DNA from 2 places in the Mediterraneibacter flintii genome. Region 2 is predicted to be linked to the other one. Evidence: predicted binding sites of a transcription regulator. Region 2 holds the regulator's gene; the other holds the start of a gene.
The links. The regulator Rex, encoded in region 2, represses fermentation and respiration genes when NADH is low (regulators of the CRP and FNR family bind a similar motif). The targets are predictions, from matches to a motif close to ATTGTTAANTANTTAACAAT.
Positions count from the first base shown of each region.

Region 1 (10,490 bases), 1.0 Mb from region 2:
ATTCTTTTGGAAATGCCAGAATATTTTCATATAATTCCGCCCTGCTTTTGAAAGCATTTACAATAATCAGATAGACTGGAAAAAGGTAGATACAGCAGCACAACACGACGAATATGTTGACAACTGCTTTTCCGATTGATTTTCCTCTCATTGCAATGTTACCTCCTTATCCTTCGTAACCTTCACCTGTATCAGTGTGATCACTGCGACTATGATAAAGAACAAAACTGCTTTCGCCTGTCCGTATCCGAAATTACTTTTTGTAAATATCTCATTGAAAATATTCATAGATACCATCTCCGTAGAATTATTCGGCCCTCCGCCAGTCAGAGACACATTCACATCATAAATCTTAAAGCAGTTAGAAAGTGTCAGAAACAGGCAAATCGTGATAGATGACATTAAAAGAGGCAGCTTTACTCGTAACAATGTCTGCCAGAAACCCGCACCGTCCGTCTGCGCCGCTTCAATCACATCGTCTGATATAGATTCCAGACCCGCAATATAGACAATCATCATATAGCCTGCCATCTGCCATGTTGCAACTACGATCATTGCATAAAACGCGAAATCTTTATCTACCAGCCAGTTAAAAAACAGATTCTCCATTCCGGTCATCACGCTCAAGGAAGTCATCGCCTCTCCTAATACATACTGCCAGATATACCCTAGAATCAGACCGCCTATCAGATACGGAAGAAACAACATTGTCCGCGCTATATTCCTTACTTTCAGCTTCGTTGTCACGAGCAGCGCGAATGCAAGCGCAAGTAAATTTACGATAACAACTGTAACAAGAGTAAATACTGTCGTTCTGACAATAGAAGTAAGAAACTGTGTATCTGAAAACAGCTTTACATAATTGTCAAATCCTACAAAGATTTTCTCACTCTTTGCCAGTCCGTCCCATGAAACAAAAGAATAACCGATTCCTGTTATGAATGGAACCACCATAATGATAAAAAACACAATCATTAACGGTGCGGTAAATAATGCATACCATCTTTTTTTAATCTTCATTTCTTTCTTCTCCTCTCATTCAGACAGGAATTTCCCCTGTTAAATCCCTATTTTTTGAATGAAAAAGGGTGCCTTCTTTCAAAGCACCCTCTTTGATTTTCTTTCCTATTCGTTTGCCGCCGTCACAAATGACTCTGTCAGCATATCGAGAAATTCATCCGTACTCATATCACTGGTAAAGTATTCTTCTGCATTTTGTACCAGATAAGTTGTGTTAATTCCGGCTGGCCATTCTTCATTGAATGTCCAAGGAAGAATATTCCCTTCTGCAATCGCTTCGGATACAATCGTAGATATAGGATCCAGGTTTTCTGACGTCATACCGTCCACAACCGGGATAAAACCAAATTCGTCCATCAGATAGTGAGTGCCTGTTTCACTTGTATACAGCCAGTTTAAGAAATCTTTTGCCAACTGCTTTTCTTCATCAGAAGCATCTGTATTTACACACCATACAGACGGAACACCGACTGAAATTGCTGTATTTCCTGCAATAGGAAGTGGAGCAAGCCCCATGTCAAACGCTACGTCATAGCTTGAAAACAGTGAATAGCACCAGTTTCCCTGATGAATCATTGCTGTTTTTTCAGTTGCAAAATTACCGCAGTTAGCGTCATATGTCACCTCCAGAGGATTCTGTTCATTTTCTCTGATCGCTTCGTAGAGCTTTGCGAATTCCTGGAACTCTTCTACGTCTTTCAGATTAATCTTACCGTCGTACAGATCCTGGCAGAACTGTACCGGATCCTCCTGAAGTGCAAACGGTACATTCATGATCTGTCCGATCAGGAAGAACGCCTCCTGGGAAAGTCCCAGTCCTGTGATTCCCTCTCCCGCGCTGCTCTCTATGTAAGATATCAAGGCATCTGTCGTATTGATTTCCTCCTCACTTACCATATCTTTGTTATATACGAGTCCGAACCCTTCCGCAGTCATCGGAACTCCTACTGTTGTCTCTCCTGATTTTGCAATCAAGTCTTCATTAATCTTATCCAGAAATTCTAAATCTCCAATGTCTTCCAGATAATCAGACATTTCTTCAATCTCCGTAGAAGAGGAAAGTGAAAAAACAGTCGGGCCAGATTCACTGGACATGTATGTTTTTAGGTTCTGATAGTAATCATCTCCGGAAATCTGCCATACTTCCACTTCTACTCCAGTTTCTTCCTCATAGACTTTCGCCATGTCTTTTAATTGGTCATAAATCTCTGTTTTCTGCTGGAAAATGGTTATCTTGCCTGCACCACTTCCTCCATCTGATTTTTCATCTCCTCCTGAACTTCCTCCACAGCCGGTTATCAACAGAGATGTTCCCAAAGACGCTGCCAATAGAACTGATAAAATTTTACACTTTTTCATTTTTACCTCCTTGAATACAAGTTCGCTTTGTTTGTATATATATTACAAGTTAAAATATTTTAAGTCAATATTTATTGTGCATTTTCTACATTTACACCAATTACATATCATGCAATTTGTATACTCTCAATTACAATTTCAGTAAATTTTACTTATATTAAGTAAAATTTTATTCATTTTCACCTCTTATTTTCTCTATTTAGAACAAAGTAGGCAGGCCTACTTCAACTCCCCTGCCCCTCACTCTTGAGAGGCTTGTCCACTTTGCGCGCCACCGCAATACCGCAAAGCGGTAAAATTTCCTTATTGCGGCGTGCGCATCCCGCCCGGAGGGCTTTTTGTATAATAGGAAATTTATCAAAATTTCCTATTATACAAAAAAGAAGGACGCAGCACAAGACCACTTCCTCCTTTTCTTTCCTCCCTATTTCTAATAAAACCGGGATTCCTTTTTCCTATTTTCCACAGATTCACGCCAATGCACCTTTGCTGCTATTTTAAACATATCGCAATTTGTATTTCCCGCTATCATCTGTAATAAAAACTGTGCTGCCAGATATCCTCTTTCATAGTTAGGAATATCCACCGTTGTAAGATTCATAAGATCCGCCGTATCTGTCCCATCAAACCCAGTCACCGCAATATCCTCAGGTACACGTACTCCTTCCTGACGAAGCGCTTTCAACGCTCCAATTGCCATATTATCATTTGCGCACACAAGCACCTCCGGAATATCCTCTGACAGGAGCATCAGCTTTGCTGAACGATATCCACTTTTTTCCAGGTAATCTCCCATCAGATAGTCTCTTCTCCGAAAGCGGATCTGATTTTTAAACAAAACATCTTGAAATGCCTGAAAACGTTCCTGATTATCCAGTGTATCAATCCCGGCCAAATATCCGAAACGCCTGTATCCTCTGTCAACTAGTCCCTGCACCAGTTCACACATGGCTACATAATTGTTTACAACAATACTTTTGATATTCGGTCTTTCTATAATCCGATCAAGCGTCACGATAGGATATCCTGTTTCTGCCTTTTCCATAAGCATGGAGTCGCTGCATTTCATATCCAGCATAATCGTACCACTCGTCATACTGGAATCCATAAACCGCTGACAGGATTTGCTCGTACATATAATCAGATCATACCCTCTTGAATATACATAATCACTGATGCCATGAATAATTTTCAAATAAAATTTTCTGTCGTAATCGCTGAAATTAAATAATATAGTCTTATTGTCATACTTTTCCAGCTTCTTTTTTCTTTTTTGACTATATCCACTTGCATTGCATATTTCAAGTATTCGTTTTCTCGTATTTTCACCGACATTTTTTCTGTTATTCAAAACATTCGATACGGTTGCCGGTGACACCCCTGCCAACTTTGCTATCTCTTCTATCTTCATCTCGTTTCCTATTGATAATCAATAATATCAATCCATTTCATTAGAAATTCTTTTTCTAATTCGTTATCTTTGGTGAGCTGTGCCGCTGCTACAATCGGAAGCCACTGTTGTACGTACTGTCTTGGGGTATCGCTCTTTTTACAGAATAGTCTCATATACAAATCTGCGGTGTCCTGATCTTTCAGCGCAAACAGAAGGTATGTCATTGCCGCGTCTGCGCTCGCGTTCCCCTGTGTCGCATGCGCCCAGTCGACAACGGTCATCTTTCCATTTTTCCCTACAATTACGTTGCTTGGATTAAAATCACCATGGCACACTTTATTGTGCTTCGGCATACTTTCAAGGCGTGTCAGCAGCTCATATCTGTTTGTTGCGTCCAGTTCTTTCAGGCTGTTAATCTGACGTACCAGCTTATCCTTCATTCCTTTTAACAGCGGAGAGGTCTTTTTATGGATTTCCAACTGTAAATCCACAAAGTCTTCCATATACTTCTCCAGATTTTTCTTATCGGATTCCATCATCTCTTCCAGTGTCTTTCCATCTTTATACTCAATTGCAATTGCCCACTTTTTGTCCACTTGGAATACTTCTTTTACCTTAGGTATATCCAGACCTGTTTCCTCTATCCGAGCAGTAATCAGGGCTTCATTAAATACATCTGATTTTGGATGAGACTCCTCGAAAACTTTTACAATTGCATCCTCACATTTATACACTTCTTTATAAGGGCGTTTCACAATGAGTTCTTTGTTTTCTAATTTCATATGGCACATCCTCCTTTTCCGGATATTCTATTTTTTCGCTTCTATATCCTTTTTTGAATTGCCCTTATTATACAACAACTCCCAGGACAATGTAAGCCCTGGGAGTTAATTTTGTGCATTTTTTAACTAACTTTTTCACCTTAAAAAGATTGTTAATTATTTACCATAGTAGCATTTCAGATAAATTTCTTTGATTTCCTTCATCAAAGGATATCTCGGGTTTGCGCCCGTACACTGGTCATTGAATGCCTGTTCACACATTTCATCCAATGTATCCAGGAAATACTTTTCATCAATGCCATAGTCTTTGATTGTCTTCTTAATTCCTATCTTCTCTTTCAGATCCTCCAGCTTTGCAAGGAAGTTTTCGAATACTTCTTTGTCGTCTTTTCCGGTACAGCCTGCAAAGCGTCCTAACTCCGCGTATCTTGCAAGCGCATGTGGATATTGATACTGTGAGAATGTCCCCATCTTTGTAGGAGCTTCTGCCGCATTATATCTCATAACCTCTGTCAGAATAACCGCATTTGCAACACCATGTGGCAAATGATGGAATGCTCCCAATTTATGAGCCATAGAATGATTTACACCCAAGAACGCATTTGCAAATGCCATACCTGCCAGACAGGAGGCATTCGCCATCTCTTCACGTGCTTTCGGGTCATTTGCCCCATTCTCATAAGCTGACGGAAGGTTCTCAAATACCATCTTTACTGCCTTCATAGCAAGACCGTCTGTGTAATCTGTCGCCATGATAGATACATATGCTTCGATTGCGTGTGTCATAACGTCGATACCAGAAGCGCTTGTCAATCCTTTTGGCTGTGTCATCATGTTGTCTACATCTACAATCGCCATATTCGGAAGCAGAGCATAATCAGCAATCGGCCATTTTACTCCTGTATCCGCATCTGTAATGATAGCAAACGGAGTCACCTCTGAACCTGTTCCTGAAGATGTAGGAATCGCTACAAAGTACGCTTTCTCACCCATTTTCGGGAAAGTAAATACTCTCTTTCTGATATCCATGAAGTCCATTGCCATATCTTCAAAATCAGCTTCCGGATGTTCATACATAATCCACATAATCTTTGCGGCATCCATTGCAGAACCGCCGCCCAGAGCAATGATTGTATCTGGTTCAAACTGCCGCATCTGGTCTACACCCTTCTGTGCACACTGCAGAGTCGGATCTGGAGCAACCTCGAAGAAGCATGTATGCTGAATTCCCATCTCATCTAATTTTTCTTCAATTGGATTTACATATCCATTTTTGTACAGGAAAGAGTCTGTAACAATAAATGCTTTTTTCTTGTGCAGGACAGTTCCAAGCTCATCCAGTGCCACCGGCATACAGCCTTTCTTAAAGTATACTTTTTCAGGTGTTCTAAACCACAGCATATTCTCTCTCCTCTCAGCGACTGTCTTTACATTCAACAGGTGTTTTACTCCTACGTTTTCAGATACGGAGTTTCCGCCCCATGAACCACATCCAAGCGTCAGGGATGGAGCCAGTTTGAAGTTATAAAGATCGCCGATACCACCATGGGAGGATGGAGTGTTAATCAATACACGGCATGTTTTCATTGCTGCTGCGTGCTTTTCAATTTTTTCTTTCTGCGCTGGATGTACATACAGAGAAGCTGTGTGTCCATATCCGCCGTCAGCTACCAGCTGTGCTGCCTTCTCAAGTGCTTCGTCAAATGTTTTCGCTCTATACATACCAAGTACAGGAGATAATTTTTCATGGGCAAATTCTTCTGATATATCCACAGATTCTACTTCACCAATCAGAATCTTTGTGTCTTCAGGAACATCAACGCCCGCCATCTTAGCGATCTCATAAGCTGATTTTCCTGGAATCTTACTGTTTAGCGCGCCGTTGATGATAATTGTCTTACGCACCTTATCAAGCTCCGCACCTTTTTTCAGGAAATAGCAGCCGCGGTATGCGAATTCTTTTTTTACCTCGTCATATATACTGTCTAAAACAGTGACAGACTGCTCAGAAGCACATATCATACCATTGTCAAAGGTCTTAGAATGGATAATGGAGTTTACCGCCATTCTCACATCTGCAGTATCATCAATGATAACGGGTGTATTTCCTGCACCTACGCCAAGAGCCGGTTTTCCGGATGAATACGCTGCCTTTACCATTCCCGGGCCGCCTGTTGCAAGGATAATATCGGATTCCTTCATTACCATGTTTGTCAGTTCCAGTGAAGGAGCATCGATCCATCCAATAATTCCCTCCGGAGCCCCTGCCTTTACTGCTGCGTCCAAAACTACTTTTGCTGCTGCAATCGTACAAGCCTTTGCAGCCGGATGCGGACTGATGATAATTGCATTTCTTGTCTTTAAACAAATCAGTGTTTTAAAGATAGCCGTAGATGTCGGATTTGTCGTAGGAATAACTGCTGCCACAAGTCCGATTGGCTCAGCTACCTTCTTAATGCCATAAGCTGCATCTTCTTCGATAATTCCGCAGGTCTTTGTATTCTTATATGCATTGTAGATATACTCTGCCGCATAATGATTTTTGATAACCTTATCCTCTACGATACCTCTCTGTGTTTCTTCCACTGCCATTTTTGCCAACGGAATTCTCTGCTTATTTGCCGCCATAGCAGCCTCGTAGAAAATTTTATCTACCTGTTCTTGTGAAAACGTAGCAAAAATCTTCTGTGCTTCACGCATTGCTTTCATTTTTGCTTCCAGCGTCTCTACACTGTCAACAACATCCGGCACTACAACCTTCTCTTTTTTCGCCATTTCAATAATCCTCCTGTAATTGAAAATAATAAACTTTTCCTAACCACAATTCTCAGTATACAGAGTTGTTAAATAATTGTCAATATGCCATTTGTCAACACTTTAACGTTATTTTTTTAACATTATTTGTGCATTTTATACAAAATTTTCTTTTTTACTATACTCAATGATTCTCTAGAAGTACTCTGTGTACAGTTTTATATTTCTTCAAGGATAATTTTATATAAATTTACCTTGAGTGACTATTACTAAATCAAAGTTCTTCCTAAAATAGGGTAACAATTTTTACAGGATAGATAGAACAAAGTGGACAAGTCCCTCACTCTTGAGAGGCTTGTCCACTTTGCGCGCCGCCGCAATACCGCAAAGCGGTAAAATTTCCTTATTGCGGCGTGCGCATCCCGCCCGGAGGGCTTTTTGTATAATAGGAAATTTATCGAAATTTCCTATTATATAAATAAAAACCCTATGTAAATGCTTTTCGAATTCACATAGGGTTTCTAAATCATTCTTAAAACTATACAAGCTCAATCAGAACTTCCATAGCCGCGTCACCTTTACGCTGTCCAATCTTTACAATTCTTGTATATCCGCCATTGCGGTCAGCGTATTTTGGTGCAATTTCTGTAAACAGTTTGTCTACTAAGTCTACATTCTTTGTATTTTTCTTTCTTCCAGCGCCTGCAGCCGGTACTTCCTTTACAGGATAGAGAACTTTCAGCATTTCTCTTCTAGCATGCAGTCTGCTTGGCTGATCCTTTTTAATTTTCTTCTCTACCTCATCATATACAGTCACTTTTTTTCCGTCAACAACCTCTTTGACTCTCTTGCCATCTTTATCTTTTCTGGCAACTTTCGCCATCACTGTAACTTCATCAAAATTGTCCTTCTCTTTTACAGCCATTGCAATTAAGCCTTCTGCAATTTTACGGATTTCCTTTGCTTTTGCTTCTGTTGTAACGATTTTTCCGTTGTTCAGCAGTGCTGTTACCTGATTTCTAAGTAAAGCTTTTCTCTGGGAAGCAGTTCTTCCTAGTTTTCTATACTTTGCCATTTTTTAAATCCTCCATTATCAACATTTGGTTATGCGTCTTCGGTCTTATTAATCAAATGCCCCCGCCACGCTCATCGGTCTTACTGGCAGGATAATTCAAATAATAATTTTCTGCTGAGATTATTCATCTCCCTGGTTTAATTCCAGATTCAGTTCTTTCAATTTTGCAAGTACTTCCTCCAAAGATTTACGTCCAAGATTCCGTACTTTCATCATGTCCTCCGGCGTTTTATTTGTCAGCTCTTCTACCGTATTGATACCGGCTCTCTTCAGACAATTATAAGAACGTACCGAGAGTTCGAGCTCATCGATGCTCATCTCCAATACTTTTTCTTTCTCATCGTCTTCTTTTTCGATCATAACTTCTGCAGACTGTGCAACCTCTGATAGATCAATAAAGAGTTTTAAGTGCTCGCTCAAAACCTTTGCCGCAAGGCTTACCGCCTCATCTGGATGCATTGTTCCTTTTGTCCAGACGTCTAACGTCAGCTTGTCATAATCTGTAATCTGACCTACACGTGTATTCTCAACCGTAAGATTCACACGCTCTACTGGTGTATAGATCGAATCAATCGGGATAACCCCAATCGGCAAGTCTTCACTTTTATTCTTGTCTGCACTTACATATCCTCTACCTTTTGTAATGGTAAGCTCCATATACAGCTTACTGTCCTTGCCACCGCTTAGCGTAGCAATGACCTGATCTGGATTCATGATCTCGATATCTGAATCTGCCTGTACATCAGCGCCTGTCACAACGCCTTCACCTTCGAACTCAATATATGCAGTCTTAACTTCGTCTGATTCTGATGTGTTCTTAATTGCCAGAGATTTCAGGTTCATAATAATCTCAGTTACATCTTCTTTTACTCCCGGGATGGAACTGAATTCGTGCAAAACCCCGTCAATCTTTACAGAACTGATTGCAGCTCCTGGCAAGGAAGAAAGCATAATTCTTCTTAAGGAATTTCCCAATGTAATTCCATAACCTCTCTCCAGCGGCTCTACCACGAATTTTCCATACTTTTTATCTTCTGAAATTTCTGTAATTTCAATATTCGGTTTATTAAAATCAAACACTACACAGACCCTCCTTATGGGTTAAAATATGTTGAGGGGTACGATTTCACCTAATCTGTGCCTTTTAGGCGCAGATTCTATTATTTAGAATACAACTCGACGATTAACATCTCATCAACAGGAACATCGATTGCCTCTCTTGTCGGAAGTTCTTTTACTGTGCCCTTCAGATTCTCAGAATCAACATCCAGCCAGTCCGGAATCATATTTCCACCTGTTACTTCCAGAATGTCTTTGTATCTCTGGCATCCTTTGTGCTTTTCTTTGATTTCAATAGTATCTCCGGCTTTCAGCAGATAAGATGGAATGTTTACCTGTTTGCCATTTACAAGTACATGCTTGTGATCTACAATCTGTCTTGCTTCTTTTCTTGTTCTTGCGAATCCCATACGGAACATTACATTATCCAATCTGGATTCCAGAAGAATCATCAGGTTTGCACCTGTCATGCCTTCCATCTGTTTTGCTTTTGCATAGTAATTTCTAAATGGTTTTTCCAGCACGCCGTAGATAAATTTTGCTTTCTGTTTTTCACGCAGCTGCAAACCATACTCACTCATTTTTCTATTTGTTCTTTTTAACTGTCTGTTAGATTTTTTATTAATTCCTAAATAGATTGGATCCATCCCTAAGGAACGGCATCTTTTAAGAACCGGAACTCTATTTACTGCCATGTCTTTCCTCCTAAATTTTATACATGTCAGCGGATTTTCACCGCATTTTTCGTTTACTTCCAGTGTATACTAAACTTAAAACCTGCCAAACTGAGATTATACTCTTCTGCGCTTTGGCGGACGGCATCCATTGTGCGGTACCGGTGTTACATCCTTGATGCTTGTTACATCAATTCCGCAAGCCTGAAGTGCACGAATTGCCGCTTCTCTGCCTGAACCTGGACCCTTTACGAAAACATCTACTGTTTTAAGACCATGTACTAATGCTGCCTTTGCCGCTGTCTCAGCTGCCATCTGTGCTGCATATGGAGTAGATTTCCTTGAACCTCTAAATCCCAGACCACCTGCACTTG
Region 1 is NZ_AP031405.1:1,073,769-1,084,258, reverse strand. Features, by position in the region: gene ACZ5C4_RS05170 (carbohydrate ABC transporter permease) at 1-151, opposite strand, end outside; gene ACZ5C4_RS05165 (carbohydrate ABC transporter permease) at 148-1,020, opposite strand; gene ACZ5C4_RS05160 (ABC transporter substrate-binding protein) at 1,126-2,379, opposite strand; gene ACZ5C4_RS05155 (LacI family DNA-binding transcriptional regulator) at 2,810-3,790, opposite strand; gene ACZ5C4_RS05150 (aminoglycoside phosphotransferase family protein) at 3,799-4,554, opposite strand; gene adhE (bifunctional acetaldehyde-CoA/alcohol dehydrogenase) at 4,711-7,329, opposite strand; gene ACZ5C4_RS05140 (bL17 family ribosomal protein) at 7,847-8,383, opposite strand; gene ACZ5C4_RS05135 (DNA-directed RNA polymerase subunit alpha) at 8,504-9,463, opposite strand; gene rpsD (30S ribosomal protein S4) at 9,544-10,137, opposite strand; gene rpsK (30S ribosomal protein S11) at 10,234-10,490, opposite strand, start outside.
Region 1: adhE (bifunctional acetaldehyde-CoA/alcohol dehydrogenase) is a predicted target of Rex. The motif match lies at 7,394-7,413, and genes of this name have one in related genera.

Region 2 (10,490 bases):
AAGTACAGGAATGCAGATAATAGGGACAGCGGGCTTTAATAAAGGCTTTTTGTGGGATGCAAAAATGCCAGGGAGAGACTGTACGTATAATGATTGGATAGAGAAAAGCAGTGAAAAGGAATTAACCGATTTTGTTATTAAAGAAGTTACAGAAGGAATGCAGGGAACAAAGATAAAAGGAGGGCAGGTAAAATTCGGAACAGGCTATAATAGTATTTCTCCGTTAGAAATAAAAACTATCAGAGCAGTATGCCGTGCACATCTTGCAACTGGAGCACCGATTCATTCACACACAGAAGCAGGCACTATGGCATTGGAGCAAATGCAGTATTTGAAAGAAGAAGGAGTCAACTTGCACCATGTAAGCTTTGGGCATATGGATCGAAATCCAGATAGCTATATGCATTTGAAGGTGGCAGATACAGGAGCCTTTTTGTGCTTCGACGGTATCGCTAAAGTGAAATATAATCCAGAGTCAATACGGATTCAATGCATTCTGGAATTGGTAAAACGTGGTTATCAAAGACAAATACTGGTCAGTGGCGATACTGCCAGAAGAAGTTATTATCATAGTTATAGTTACGCGGTCGGCCTTCCGTATATTAAAAAAACATGGGTTCCAAGACTGATAGAAGAAGCAGAAAACAGAGGGATAAATGGAGAAAAACTGATAGAAGACATTTTTATTAATAATCCAAAAGAATGCTTTACATTTAAGAAGGTGAACTAATATATGAATTATTATGAGTTAAATCAGGAACAGGCAAAGAACTATTTGTCAAGAAAAAATATGGTAGCTATTTTACCAATAGGGGCAATTGAAGTACATGGAGACCACCTTCCCTTAGATACAGACTGCCGTTTAGCGATGGGGGTTGCAAAGAAGTTAGAAGAACGGCTAGGGATAGAAAATTGTGCGATTCTTCCATGTATACCATACGGACAAGTATGGTCATTAAGAGATGTACCGGGAAGTATACACATACCAGATGAAATTTTGAGTGCCTATCTTTATGAAATTGCAAAGAGTCTTGAACGGGCCGGTGTAAAGCAGATGGTTGTGATTAATTCTCATATGGGAAACGGGAATGCAATCAAAACAATGGCAAGGAGAGCATACGAAAGCTTGCATATAAAAGTATATTATTTTACTTATCCGCGAGCAGAAAAGGTGATTCAGCAAGTATGTACTTCCCAGCGTCCTCACAAAGTACTTTTTCACGCAGATGAGATAGAAACCTCTTATATGCTGTATTTAGCTCCTGAAGCAGTAGATATGGGAAAAGCTATTTCACAAGATATTGAATTCCCTGAAGATTATGAATATACATCAATAAGGTGGAGTGAATTTATGGAAAAAGCGGTATTGGGGGATGCTACAGCAGCTAGTGCAGAAAAAGGAAAAAGGATTATTGATGAGGTAATAGAAGAAATTGTAGCAGTGATAAAAGGAGCATCATAAAATGGCATATATATTGGCGATTGATCTAGGCTCTACACAGATGAAGCTGATGATTATGGACGAAAAGGCAAATATAATAATGACAGTGTCCGAAGCATACCCAAGTTTTGTAAAACATACTGGATGGCTGGAACAAAATCCAGAGGATTGGGAAAAAGCATTAAAAACTGGAATTCATCGACTAAAGCAAAAGTTAGATCTAGATAAGGTCGAAGTGATTTCTTTTTCAGGGCATATGAGTGGAATTGTACTTTTATCAGAACAAGGCATAGTATTAGGCCCTTGTATTATGCTATCTGACAGTAGAAGCCAACATCAAAGCGAAGTCCTTATGGAAACAATTGGTGAAATGGTGAAAGAAAGGACAGGAAATCCGATAAATAATGCATTTTCTTTGCCAAAGCTTTTATGGTTAAAAGAAGAAACGCCAGAAGTATATAGAAAAATAAAGGCATGGTTGTCCCCAAAGGACTATGTCAGATACTGCCTGACAGGTGTGATTGCGACGGAGTATACCGATGCGTACAATTCTTTATGCGTCAATCAGAAAACATTGGATTGGGACGAGGATATAATAAAAGAAAGCACATTACGCAGAAGTAGTTTTCCATTTTTATGTAGTCCTTCAGATATTGTGGGAAAAGTTACGAAAGTAGCCGCGGAGAAATATGGATTGAAACAAGGAATTCCAGTGGTGGCTGGCGGTGCAGACATGGCATGTGCTGTTTTGGGAAGCGGGCTTTCGAAAGTAGGAGACACAGCACTTACGTTGGGAACATGTGCTACATTTTTTACACTTATTTCACAAATAGACAGTAGCTGTTATGGACAAGTAACCTTTCATCCGCTTGTCTCAAAAGGGAAAATGTATGCTTTGGGTTCTCATATCAATGGTGGAGCAGGAGCAAATTGGATTTCTTCCATATTGTCGGAAAAAGGAGTAATCGACTATAAAATGATTGCAGAGTTGTCTAAAAAAGCAATGTCAGTACCGGCAGGAAGTAATGGAATGTTAACACTCCCCTTTTTAAATGGAAGTGGCTCGCCCTATTTTTGCCCGTCGGACAAACAACATATATTTGGGATGAAAATAAATACAACGCGGGAGGAGATCTTTCGCAGCCAGTTGGAAGGAATTTCCTATAATCTTCGCCAGACTTTACTCGTTTTTCAGAAAATGACTAAAATTGAAAAGCTTATGATGGGTGGAGGAGGAACACATATTTCTATATGGCCGATGATTATTAGAGATGTATTCGGAATACCTATTGAATTATTTGATAATCCGGATGTTTCAACAATTGGTGCCGCGCTGATTGGAGGAGAGGCTGTTGGTTTCTTTGAATCACCAGAACAGACGGCAAAAGAAAGGCTTGAAATAATAGAAACACAACTTCCAAATGAGGAAAACTATAGGAAGTATCAGAAACTATATTTAAAATATCTGATGTATTATGAAATGATGCATAGCTTAGACTTAAAGGAGCAACTATGAACAAGGAGCTTGTATTTAAAATATTAGAAGAATTGATAAAAATAGATACTACAAATCCACCTGGAAATGAAAAAAATGCAGTAGAATATTTGCAGCAGCTATTTTTAGAATATGATATTTATACAGAAGTACAAAATTTGGGGAATAACAGGGCGAACTTGATTGCTTCTTATGGAGTAGCTGAACCGGAAATTATTTTTTGTGGACATTTGGACGTAGTCCCGTCAACAGAGGAATGGACATATCCTCCATTTCAAGCAACATGGCAAGGAACCCGATTATATGGAAGAGGCACAACGGATATGAAAGGTGCAGTTGCAGCTATGAGTGCTATATTGATAAAGCTTGCAAAGGATAAGATTCAACTAGATGGAAAAGTGACCCTTGTTTTCGTTGCAGATGAGGAGTTTAGTAATCTGGGCATGAGAAATTTTTTGCGAAAGAAGAGAACAGCATATATGGCAGTGATAGGAGAACCTACAGAGTTGCAATTAGCAGTTGCGCATAGAGGGGTATTAAGAGATTATATAGATATTATAGCGCGGCCATATCATGCTGCACTTCCAGAAAGAGAATCTAATGCGGTGAATAACGCTGCGGAGGCAATGCTTTCTCTTTTCAGATTAAATGAGACATTAAAATCATATCACCATGAAATACTTCCGCCACCTAGTATTGCAGTTACTAAAATAGAGGGATATGAAAATGATAATATTGTTCCAGGAAATGTTCGGCTGCTGACAGATTTTCGAATCCTTCCAGGAATGAATTTTGAAGAATGTAGAAAATTAGAAGAATCCATACTTAAAAATGTAGGAAAATATGAAATAACAAAACATTTTTTCATGCCTGGCGGAGAGATAGACCTTCAGCATGAAGTAGTAAAAAGATGTTGCCAGATCGGAGAAAAAGTTTTACATCGGAAGCAAAGACCAGTTGCATTTGATGCTTCTTGTGAACAATGCTTTTTGGTAGAACATGGAATACCAACCGTAATATGTGGGCCTGGAAGCTTAAATCAAGCACACATCGTCGACGAGTATATAGAAAAAGAACAAGTGCTACTATCTGAAGAATATTATATGAATATAGTAAAGGAATTTTTAATTGGATCTGAAAATGAAACAATTGAAGGATCGAAATAGACATTTTTGAAAAATGTATGAGGAGAAAAGATGCAAATACATGAAAGAATATATATCGTTGGTTCTGGTGTCACAGGGATAGGAATATCACATGAGTCAGATTGTACAGTATACATGGTGGATGGGGGAGGGGAATATGCTTTAATTGATACAGGAATTGGAATAGATTCAAATCGCATTTTACAGAATATTGATAAGGAAGGGATAGATATAAAAAAGATTTCAGCCATTTTATTGACACATGGCCATGGAGATCATTCCGGTGGGGCAGTTGCGTTGAGTCAAGCGTGCCATGCAAAAGTATATGCATTGGAAGAAACAGCAAATTACGTTTCGAGTGGAGATGTGGATAGTATTTCTATAAAAGAAGCAATTCAAGCCGGTGTGTTTGGAAAAGATTATATCTACCAAGCGTGTCCTGTAACTCCTCTTTTAGATAAGGAACATTTTATAATTGGGGACATTACATTACAAATACATCGAACAGAAGGACATTGTAGCGGACATGGTTGCTATGAAATGAATTTTAAAAATAAGAAAATTTTGTTTTCCGGAGATGCTATTTTCAACTATGGTATGATTTCTATGCAGTCTATATGGGACTGTGATTTACAAAAATATATTGAAACATGCAAAAAATTAGCGTATATACATCCTGATATTCTTCTTCCCTCCCATGGCACTTTTTTACTGGAAAAGGGATATACATATATTGATAAAGCTATGGAAACAATTCATACACTTGGAATCCCGAAAAACCTAATAAATATATAATATAAAGTTAACGAAGCAACAAGCAGTGCGAAAAGAACAGGCAAACTCTGTGGCATGCTCGCATGTAAACAGAAGTTTGTCTGCTTCTTTTCATTCGGCGACTGCCGATAGCGAAATGAAGCGTATGCAGAATTGAGCTAGCACTGCGGGAATTGGAAAAAGGGACGTGTGAAAGAGATGCTTTGCATCGTTCGTCAGGGCTTCGCCGAAATTCCTCACTCACGCAAAGCATCTCTTTCACACTCACACTTTCGCCAGCTTAAGTTTATAATTCGTAACAGAAAAAATCGGCTTCACACTTCTATGCATTTCCAATCGGAAGTAGTATAGATACTTCTAATTGGAGGGCTATAACAACGTGAAGCCGGTTCTGTTCTGTCTGAAATTGTGAATTTAATTGGGGAAGAACGTAAGCAGAAAGAGAAGGCAGTGCATAAGCAGGGAATTTTAAGCGGAGCGTGGTAGATACAGATTGTTCTGTTTGTTAAGTGAGAAGCATGGAGTTCCAATGGACGATATGCTTCTACACTGTTACAAACATTCAATCGGATTTACCACAGTGGAGCCCTGACCTGCGTTGCACTGCCTTCTCTTTTTGCGTACCATTCTTTACCAGTTTCCGCAGTGCCAGCTCAATTTCGCATACGCTTCATTTCGCTATCGGCAGTCGCCGAATGAAAAGAAACAGAAAGTCCCCTGCTTACATGCAAGCATGACGCAGAGCCCTTCTGTTCTTTTCGCACTGCTTGTTGCTTCGTTAAATTTATTCAGCTAAGGTTTCCCATTGTTCATATAGTTCTTCTAATTTACAATCGTTGCTGTGTCTTTCTTCGGAGAGTTCCTGGCAGCGAACGGAATTGGAGTATACTTCTTCCTGCGTCATTAGTTGATCGATTACCTGGTTTCGTTCTTCTAGAAGAGCGATTTGTTCTTCTGTCTTTTTTAAGGCATTTTTACGTTTCCGTTCTTTTGCCTGCAATTCTTTTTGTTCCTGCCAGCTTAACTTTGCATCGGAGGCAGGGACAGTAGTTGAGGCAGTGTCTGTGGGTAAAACGGCAGAAGAAGGGGCATATGCCGCGGTCAGTTCCTCTTTTTTTTCAAGATAATAATCATAATTTCCGATATAGTTTACAAATGTTTGATTTACAAGCTCTAAAATTCTGTTTGCGGTCTGATTGATAAAATAACGATCATGAGAAACATAGAGTACAGTGCCTGTATATTCGTTGAGAGCATGCTCCAGTATTTCCTTGGAAGTAATGTCTAGATGGTTGGTCGGCTCATCAAGAATAAGAAAATTTGCCTCTGACAACATAAGCTTTGCCAGAGAAACACGTCCCTTTTCTCCGCCGGATAACTTTCCGATGAGCTGAAAGACTTCATCTCCCGTAAATTGGAAAGCAGCGAGCGTGTTTCTTATTTGTGTATTGTTTAATGTCGGATAATCATCGGATATTTCATCAAATATTGTTTTGTCATCATGTAGGACATGGTGCTCCTGGTCGTAATATCCGATTTTTACTTTAGAACCAAGTGTGAAAGAACCAGCATCAGCCGAGATTACCTGGTTTAGTATTTTTAAAAGGGTTGTCTTTCCTGTGCCATTGTCACCGATGACAGCAACATGTTCACCGCGTTTGATTTCAAAGCTGACATCTTTAAAGAGCATCTTTGAATCAAATCCTTTGGAAAGCTGTTCTACAGTCAGTACATCATTGCCGCTGATGAAAGAAGGCTCTAATGTAAGATGCATTTCTGACACAGTTTCGGAAGGTTTTTCGACAGGAGATATTTTTTCCAGCATTTTTTCACGGCTTTCAGCACGTTTAATAGATTTTTCCCGATTAAAGGAACGGAGCTTTTCTATAACGGCCTGTTGGTGCTTTATTTCTCTTTGCTGGTTTAAATATTCTTTTAGCTGCGCGTCGCGGATTTGCTGCTTTTTCTCTGCGTAAGCTTTATAGTTTCCCGAATACATGCGTATATGCCCCTGTTCGATCTCAATAACCTTTGTCACAACTCGGTTTAAGAAGAAGCGGTCATGGGAGACAATAAATACAGCGCCTGTATAATTTAAAAGATACGTTTCAAGCCAGGAAATAGAGTGTAAATCCAGGTGGTTGGTAGGCTCATCTAGCAGTAAAATATCCGGCTGTGTAAGTAAGAGTTTTCCGAGAGAAACACGGGTTTTCTGTCCTCCGGAGAGAGTGTCTGTCCGTTTGGAAAAATCAGATTCCTGAAATCCAAGGCCTTTAAGAACTCCGGTAATTTCACTTTCATAGGCATATCCATTCATAGCTTCAAATGTGGACATCAGGCGGTTATAGGTTTCCAAACGTTCTTTTAATGCCTCTTTGCCTAGATTTTTTAATTCCAGCTCAATGGAACGAATTTGCTGTTCCATCTCTATAAGCTGGGATTTCGCTGTCTTTAATTCTTCATAAACAGTATTTCCTAAGGAGAGATTCTGATGCTGTGCAAGATACCCGATTGTTTTTCCCTTTGCAAGAATTACTTCTCCGCCATCGGACGGTTCTTCCCCCATGATCATCTTGAAAATAGTGGATTTGCCGGCGCCGTTGATGCCGACAAGGGCTGCCTTTTCCCTGTCCTCTATATGAAAAGAGCCATCCTGTACAATCAGATGTTCTCCGAATGATTTATTGATATTATGACATGCGAGTATCATGGAAATCCTCCTGAACGATTTTATAAGTCTGTGAATACTGGAATACAAAGAATTATCCTTCATATTATGACTTTGCATACGTAATCAATTATATCGAAAAACAAAGAAAATACAACTATAATTTGACATCATATTGACATTTTTATATAATAGGGCGTAGATAAAGTTTGGAGGGCGATGACTGTGGAAGAAAGAGGAATATCCCGTGCAGTGATTGGAAGACTGCCAAGATATTACAGATATTTAGGAGAATTGCTGGAAGCGGGAGTAGAAAGAATCTCTTCAAGTGATTTGAGTAAGAAGATGCGTGTGACGGCGTCGCAGATAAGACAAGATTTAAATAACTTTGGAGGGTTTGGACAACAGGGATACGGCTATAACGTAAAATATCTTTATACAGAGATAGGAAAGATACTAGGGCTCAACAGAGAGCACCCGATTATTATTATAGGAGCAGGAAACTTAGGACAGGCGCTTGCGAATTATGCTTCTTTTGAAAAAAGTGGATTTACTTTGAAAGGTCTTTTTGATGTGAATCCTCGCTTGGAAGGGGTTTCTATTCGTGGAATTCCGGTTCGAATGATGGATGATCTGGAAGAATTTCTTCAGAAAAATGAGATCGAAATTGCAATTTTAACGTTGCCTAAGTCTAAAGCGATTGAAGTGGCAGAACTGGTAATTGAGAATGGCATTCGGGCAATCTGGAATTTTGCGCATACAGATTTAAATCTTCCGGAAGATGTAATTGTGGAAAACGTACATCTTTCAGACAGTCTGATGAAGCTTTCTTATAATATCAGCCGTTATAATGAAGAGCATCAGAAATAACAGCGCCGGTACCGGCAGAGACGTGTAATCAGGATTTCCTTTTTACACGTTCTTTCATTTTTATGAGCAGGGAAGCTTGAAGCTGAAATATTTTCAAGAAAGAGAGGAAAAATTTATGCGGTATCTTCCAGATGGGGTGTGGATGCAGAAGGCAGATACACATACCATAGAAAATATTGGGATTCCATCGATGGTACTGATGGAGCGCGCGGCATTAAAGACGGTAGAGATTATGGAAAGGGAACAAATAAATCTACACAACGCATTGCTCGTGTGCGGAAGTGGGAATAACGGTGGAGACGGCTTTGCGATAGCACGGCTTTTAATGGAAAAAGGTTATACTCCTGCCGTTGTATTTGCAGGAAAAGAGCAGTCGTTAAGTGCACAATGCCGCTTGCAAAAAGAAATTATTGAAAAGCTGGGAATTGTGCCATGCACAGAAATTTTACCAGATGAATATACTGTTGTAATAGATGCGCTTTTTGGCGTGGGGCTAAGCAGAGAGATACAAGGGCATTATGCAGAAATAATAGAACAGATGAATCAGATACAGGCAGAAAAGGTTGCTGTTGATATTCCCTCGGGTATTCATGCAGGTAATGGCCGCGTGATGGGAACGGCATTTCAGGCAGAATTGACGGTTACATTTGCATGTGAGAAGCTTGGGTGTGTCTTATATCCGGGAAAAAATTATGCGGGAAAAGTAATTCCGGCAGAAATTGGAATCTGTACAGAAATTTTTAAGGAAGCTTCTTCTATGTGTTTTGCGTATGAACGGGACGATCTCTATAAAAACCTTCCGAAACGAAAAGCAGATTCCCATAAAGGAACCTATGGGAAAGTTCTTATGATTGCAGGAAGTAAAGGAATGGCAGGAGCAGCGTATCTGGCGGCAAAAGCTGCTTATACTGCGGGCGCTGGTCTGGTGCAGATTTATACTGTCCAGGACAACCAGGTGATCCTGCAGCAGCTTGTGCCGGAGGCAATTATCGAGGTCTATAGAGAGTATGATAAAGAACAGTTGGAGAGACTATTAGAATGGGCAGATATTGTGTGTATCGGCTGCGGTATAGGACAGAGCAAAACAGCTTCCTCCATTTTGACAGAGACATTAAAGCAAGTGAAGGTTCCCTGTATCATTGATGCAGACGGGTTGAATCTGTTAAGCCGTCATATGGAACTTTTAAAGGACGGAAAAGGGGCTTGGATACTCACACCACATATGAAAGAGATGTCGCGTCTTACAGGACGTAGTATAGAAGAGTGGAAAGAAAATCGTCTGGAAGGACTTGTTGCTTTTACACAGAAATATCCCGTAGTATGTGCGCTCAAAGACAGCAGAACGGTCGTGTCTGCCGAAGGGAAACAGTTGTTTGTAAACACAGCGGGAAGCAGTGCGATGGCAAAAGCCGGTTCCGGTGATGTGCTTGCAGGGACGATCACTGGACTGACTGCCCAGGGGCTGTCCCCTTATGAGGGATGTATTCTGGGGGTATATCTTCACGCCTGCGGAGGAGAGGAAGCAGCAAAAGAAAAAGGGGAATACAGTGTGCTGGCAGAAGATTTGATATGCGGTATACAGAGATGCCTGAAAAATGCGAAGGAGAGAAAATAATTATGAAATCATACAGCAGAGTATGTGCAGATATAAATTTGGATGCAGTTGCCTACAATATGGAGCAGATGAAAAACAGAATCGGTCAGGAAGCCAGACTTGTGGCAGTTTTAAAGACAGACGGATATGGACATGGAGCAGTTCCGATTGCGGAAATGTTAGAGGAAACGGAGTATGTATGGGGATATGCGACTGCATCATTAGAGGAAGCAGTTCTTTTGAAAAAGGAAGGGATAAGGAAACCAGTATTGGTTTTAGGCTGCGTTTTCCCAGAGCAATATGAGGAAATGATTCGCAACGAAATTCGGGCTACAGTATACACAGAAGAAAGTGCGGCGGCAATGGCAAGGATGGCAGTGAAAATGGGAAAAACAGCCTATTTTCATGTAAAAATAGATACCGGTATGGGACGGATTGGTTTTCCAGTCTGCAAAGAAAGCGTAGAACAGATTGCATGTATCAGCTCTTATGAGAATGTCTGT
Region 2 is NZ_AP031405.1:2,076,599-2,087,088, reverse strand. Features, by position in the region: gene ACZ5C4_RS09875 (phosphotriesterase family protein) at 1-730, shown strand, start outside; gene ACZ5C4_RS09870 (creatininase family protein) at 734-1,462, shown strand; gene ACZ5C4_RS09865 (xylulokinase) at 1,464-2,957, shown strand; gene ACZ5C4_RS09860 (M20 family metallopeptidase) at 2,954-4,102, shown strand; gene ACZ5C4_RS09855 (MBL fold metallo-hydrolase) at 4,133-4,876, shown strand; gene abc-f (ribosomal protection-like ABC-F family protein) at 5,640-7,565, opposite strand; gene ACZ5C4_RS09845 (redox-sensing transcriptional repressor Rex) at 7,749-8,393, shown strand; gene ACZ5C4_RS09840 (NAD(P)H-hydrate dehydratase) at 8,509-10,008, shown strand; gene alr (alanine racemase) at 10,011-10,490, shown strand, end outside.